Methylotuvimicrobium sp. KM2: one gene and its partner. The protein of the gene in region 1 interacts with the protein of each later gene in a pairwise test. Links are inferred from orthologs where the notes say so. Each region holds a gene or a part of one and is shown on either strand. Other genes may lie near its edges.

Region 1 (2,780 bases):
TATGCTGCATGTTTCCGCCAAGGAAAAAGCAACCGGCCTCGAAAAATCGATCACGATCAACAATGCGATTTCACGCTTCGAGACCGAAGAACTAGCCGGCGCGAAACGGCGCATCGATAACCTATTCGGACAAATGGATTCCGGCTCGAACGAGATTGAAACAAGCGATGATGTTTCAGAAAGCAAAGCCGTCGCCGAAGCCCGTCAGCTAATCAAAAAAGCCGAAGCCTTATTCGACACGGTATCCGCTGAGGACAAAGAAGACATGGTCAATTTGATCGAAACCATCATCGACTGCATCGAAGCCGGCGATGAAGCCGCTCTACAAGAGCCTGTCGAACAATTGAACGACATCATTTATTATCTCGAGTCGTAATGAAACGCTGCCCTTGCTGTAATGCGCGCCTGAAAGACGCGCCCTCTTGCTCGCGTTGCGGGGCCGACTTAAGTCGCATCCTGCGCTGCGAGCAACTCGCCAAGCAATGGCTAGGCTTATCGCTACAAACGCTTGAATCAGGCCACGCAACCATCGCGGCACATGCCGTCAAGCGTTCGTTAAGCTATCGACAAACGCCTGAAGCCGGAATTTTTCGGGAATTTCTGATTCGCCACCAATACAGCGCGCTCTATGATTCTCTAGCACGGCAAGATTGGCCGAGCGCGCGTCAAACCATCTCGAACTTACATGTTTTACAAGGCGATAATGAAGCGCTAAGCCGCTTCCAGGAATTCATCGATCATTTATCCGCCCGATCGACAAACCATTCCGAACCCTTTAGTCGTTGGCATTTACTGTGAAAGTGCGTAGCCCGTATGCAGCGTAAGCGGAATACGGGGATTGCGTGACCTCGAACATCCCGGATTGCGCATGCGCTCCATCCGGGCTACGCGGTTAAACTTTCATTTGGCGAGACAAATGCTTTTTCTTGATTAATGAAATATCGTATCGTCCGGGTAGAACTCGTCGTCGACCGCGGGATCTCCGGGAATTCTTTTCTCCTCGGCCGCCCATTCGCCCAAATCGATCATTTTGCAGCGCTCGCTGCAAAATGGCTTAAATAGTTGCTGCGTAGTCCATGGAACGGAGCTCCCGCACTGCGGACATTTAACTACCAACGTTTTTTCGTTGCCGTTCATTAGAATTGGCAGCAGGTCAACATAAAAGGTACGTTGTCCTGGCTTTGAGTGGGCCTGGAACCGTCGGGTGCAGGACGCATGAAACGTATCGTGAAACGGTGCTTGCCGCCGCTAATCTCGGCAAAACAAGGGATGCTTCGATCGACACTGATTCTGAGCAATTGCAGCGGAAGGCTTTTATCAAGCGAGGACTGATAAAACCCTGCTTCCGCTTCTTCTTCGGTCGGCGTACTACTTTGCCTAATAAATCCTAGAATCATATCGATCGCTTTACGAATATCCTTAAACGGCTTAGTCCATTGCTCCAAGGCTTGTTGTTGAACAGTCTCATCTTGTTCCAGCCAATAATGAAAAGCGGGTAAATCGAACGAGCAAGTTCCGCCCGGTATCGAGCTTCGCTGCGAGATACTTTGAAACAAATCGTTTTCCATCACTTTCAAACCGATCTTTCCGCTAGCGGCGTAGAGGTTATGACTGGTTTGGTTAAGTTCGTCGAGGATTTCATTGACTTTTTCGGCATTGACTCCCTCGCTGCCGGCCAGTTGATTCAACACCTTGATATGGCGCTCAAGTTCTTTAAGAATTTCCGACTTGAGATCGTTACGACTAAAAATAGTCAGAATATCGAGCAAGGTATTGATTGCCGCCCGCCTATCAGCCATGGTGCTCCCTTCTAAAAAATGTCCCAGTTGTTTAAAAAGCAACTCGAGCCGTATTAAAATTCGGATTCGCTCATTGAGTGGAAATTCGTAGACTATAGGGGAATTCACTGATTAAAAATCCTGCCGTACGCTTAAGTAAAGATACAAATTGTGCAGTTTTTTAACTTGTTCTGCAAGCATGGAATCGGACGTGGCATTGTCGATAAGATCGTTGGCCAGAGCTATTCGCTGTTCGCGTGTGGCTTGAGAAGCAATAATCGCTCGAACAATTTTTTCGTCGAGACAATCTCTTTTTGTTACGCGCTCAATTTGGGTTTCAACGGGGCAGTCGACCACCAAAACTCTGTCGACTAAATTGACCATATCGCTTTCAACCAACAAGGGAATGCAAATGATGCAGTAAGATGCATCAAGCGATGCCACACGCTTCAATATGCTTTGCCGTACCTTTGGATGCACAATCGCTTCCAGCTTACGTTTTTGTTCGGTATCGGCAAAAACCAATTCACGCATCGCGCCTCTATCGAGGTTGCCGTCGGCCGCAATCGCCCATTCGCCGAACGCGTGACGAATTTGTTCCAAAGCCTGACTACCTGGTGCGACGACTTCGCGGGCAATATCGTCGGCATCGATTACCGGAACATTCTGTTTGGCGAATAAATCCGCGACGGTGGTTTTACCGGAACCGATACCGCCGGTCAGACCGATTTTCAACATGGCTTTATAGTCCGGCAAAATTGAGATAAGCCTGATTGATTTTATCGCCCCATAATAAAGCGATCCACCCGGCCGCGGCCAAGTAAGGACCGAATGGAATTGGAATATTCTTGTCGCGCTTCACCAAAATAACCATCGCGATGCCGGTAACGGCGCCGACCAAGGATGACAGCAAAATGATCGGCAAAATATACTGCCAACCCAACCAAGCCCCAAACATTGCCAACAGCTTGAAGTCGCCGTATCCCATGCCCTCTTTGCCGG
Region 2 (2,911 bases), 470 kb from region 1 along the record:
AGCGAAAGTCCATATGGTGACCGGCAGCGCCAGCGCCGCGCAAAACATAATCAAATGCATACGCCGTTGCGGACTCGAAGTCGACGATATCGTTTTGGAGCAGCTGGCGTCTTGTAATTCGGTGCTAACCGAAGATGAAAAGGATTTAGGGGTTTGTTTGATCGATATCGGAGGCGGCACGACCGATATCGCGGTATTCGCTAACGGTGCAATCAAGCATACGGCCGTGATACCGATAGCTGGTGATCAGGTGACTAACGATATCGCGGTAGCTCTTAGAACGCCGACGCAAAATGCCGAACAAATCAAGCAGAAATATGCTTGCGCATTGACACAATTAGCCAATACCGAACAATTGATCGAAGTGCCGAGTATCGGAGATCGAGCTCCGCGTAAAATATCGGTGCAAAATCTGGCGGAAATTATCGAACCGCGATATGAAGAATTGATGCTGCTGGTGCAAGCGGAATTAAGACGTAGCGGATACGAAGAAATGATAGCCGCGGGAATCGTGGTGACGGGAGGAAGCTCGAAAGTAACGGGATTGATAGAGTTGGCCGAGGAGATATTTCATATGCCAGTTCGCATGGGGGTGCCACAACATGTATCGGGATTGACCGATGCGGTGAAAAACCCTATCCATTCCACAGGGGTTGGATTGTTGCTCTATGGGAAAGAACATAGAGGAAGTTTTGAAGGGCTCGATGTCGAAAACACCGGGTTCATCGGCAAGATAAAGAAATGGTTTCAGGGTAATTTTTAAGAACAAAAAATTGTGATTTTGTAAGGGGAATCGAAATGAAATACGAGTTGTTGGATGTCGGCGCTGAAAATGCCGTGATAAAAGTCATTGGGGTCGGCGGTGGCGGCGGAAACGCGGTCAACCATATGGTTGAAAAACAGATCGACGGCGTGCAATTTATTTGTGCCAACACGGATGCTCAAGCATTGAAGAAGCTCAATGTCGATACAATCATTCAATTAGGCGCGGAATTAACAAAAGGTTTGGGCGCCGGAACCGATCCAAATGTGGGTCAGCAAGCCGCCGAAGAAAATCGAGATAGAGTTCGTGAAGTCATACAAGGTGCCGACATGGTGTTCTTGACAGCCGGCATGGGTGGCGGAACCGGGACCGGCGCGATTCCGATTATTGCCGAGATCGCCAAAGACTTGGGGATTTTAACCGTGGCGGTCGTGACCAAGCCGTTTCACTTTGAAGGCAAAAAGAAAATGGCGGTCGCCGAACAGGGTATTGTCGCATTGGAAAAATATGTCGACTCCTTGATAACGATCCCGAATCAAAAATTACTGCCGGTATTGGGTAACAATATTTCGTTGATGAGCGCCTTCAGTGCCGCCAACAATGTGCTATTAGATGCGGTCCAAGGCATTACTGAATTGATTACCCATCCGGGTATGATCAATGTTGATTTTGCCGATGTTAGAACCGTGATGTCGGGAATGGGAGCCGCTATAATGGGCACCGGTTCCGCATCCGGCGAAAACAGAGCGAGAGAAGCAGCGGAAAAAGCCATTGCCTGTCCATTATTGGAAGACATCAATCTACAAGGCGCGCGCGGTATCTTAGTTAACATCAGTGCCGCCGATATGATGATTTCCGAATTCGATGAAGTTGGTAATATCGTCCATGAGTTTGGAGCAGAGGACGCCATTATCAAAATCGGTACCGCGATCGACCCAAGTCTAGGCGATGAAATCAAGGTGACCGTTGTCGCGACCGGCATGGGCTCGCAACCTGCAGCAGTCGCGGCGCCGATCAAACTAGCGGTCAAACAAGCTGCTGTGGATAATGACTATACCAACTTTGAGAAGCCAACCGTGATTCGCCAAAACCGACCGGAGCCGCGTAACACACGTTTCGGTGCGCAGCCGAAAAAAGACGTCGACATGGACTATTTGGATATTCCAGCGTTTTTGAGACGGCAAGCCGATTAATCGGGAACCGGTGGGCAGAATGGGTATCTACACCTTTTGCACTTCAAACTCCGGTATGCGGTCCTACGTTAAAGCGTGGGAGCGCATACCGATTTCACTGCGACCAAGGTAGAGTTTTTCACGGGGAGACAAAGGAAACCGGAACGTGACTATCTTGGATAATTTATTCAGCACCTAATAAGCCATGATTTTGGATCATTGCCAATAACCTATGGGATTTAGGTGCTGGGCGTTTGACGGTCATCCCGGAGTCGAATTTTGATTTACGATGAGTAATATAAAAGTCGTAGATATGGCCGTGTGAAGTATGCCTAGCTTTATTACTTAAAACAGTATCAAATTGTGTTAAAATTCGGCGCTTTGCCCCATTTATTTGGCATTACTGATTATGATAAAACAGCGTACGTTAAAAAATACTATTCGGGCGACGGGTGTTGGTCTGCACACCGGCGATAAAGTTTATTTGACTTTGCGCCCGGCAGAGCCGAATACGGGCATTCGGTTCCGTAGAGTGGATTTAGAAGAGCCGGTCACAATCGATGCCACACCCGAAAATGTCGGCGAAACGACCTTGTCGACCACACTCGTACAAAATAATATTAAGATATCGACAATAGAACATCTATTATCGGCATTCGCCGGGCTCGGCATCGATAATGCCATCATAGATCTTAGTGCTGCCGAGGTGCCGATTATGGACGGAAGCGCAGGGCCTTTCGTTTTCTTACTTCAATCCGCCGGCGTCGAAGAGCAAGATAGCCCGAAGCAATATATTCGTATCAAGCGACCGATTCGGGTCGAGGAAGACGATAAATGGGCGGCTTTCGAGCCTTTCAACGGTTTCAAAGTAACCTTTACGATAGATTTCGAACATCCAGCATTCAAAGATCATTTGAAAACGGCAGTGATGGATTTTTCATCGACCACTTTCGTCAAGGAAGTCAGTCGAGCTAGA

The links.
Region 2: the proteins of zapD (region 1) and ftsZ interact in binary tests that used the Escherichia coli proteins (3 or more experiments, as listed by UniProt). The link is inferred for Methylotuvimicrobium sp. KM2 from one-to-one orthologs.

What each region holds. Positions count from the first base shown.
Region 1 is NZ_CP150634.1:3,985,996-3,988,775, forward strand. Bases 23-2,768 are described here. They hold zapD (cell division protein ZapD), read right to left. Parts: upstream 1,908-2,768; coding sequence 1,137-1,907; downstream 23-1,136. Other genes in these bases: WJM45_RS16680 (Hsp70 family protein), read left to right, coding at 23-376; WJM45_RS16685 (hypothetical protein), read left to right, coding at 376-798; yacG (DNA gyrase inhibitor YacG), read right to left, coding at 931-1,137; coaE (dephospho-CoA kinase), read right to left, coding at 1,911-2,516; WJM45_RS16705 (A24 family peptidase), read right to left, coding at 2,521-2,768. Also shown: more of WJM45_RS16680, read left to right, coding at 1-22; more of WJM45_RS16705, read right to left, coding at 2,769-2,780. UniProt on the Escherichia coli protein: Cell division factor that enhances FtsZ-ring assembly. Directly interacts with FtsZ and promotes bundling of FtsZ protofilaments, with a reduction in FtsZ GTPase activity.
Region 2 is NZ_CP150634.1:4,455,751-4,458,661, reverse strand. Bases 1-2,877 are described here. They hold ftsZ (cell division protein FtsZ), read left to right. Parts: upstream 1-798; coding sequence 799-1,956; downstream 1,957-2,877. Other genes in these bases: lpxC (UDP-3-O-acyl-N-acetylglucosamine deacetylase), read left to right, coding at 2,345-2,877; ftsA (cell division protein FtsA), read left to right, coding at 1-763. In the rest of the region: more of lpxC, read left to right, coding at 2,878-2,911. UniProt on the Escherichia coli protein: Essential cell division protein that forms a contractile ring structure (Z ring) at the future cell division site. The regulation of the ring assembly controls the timing and the location of cell division.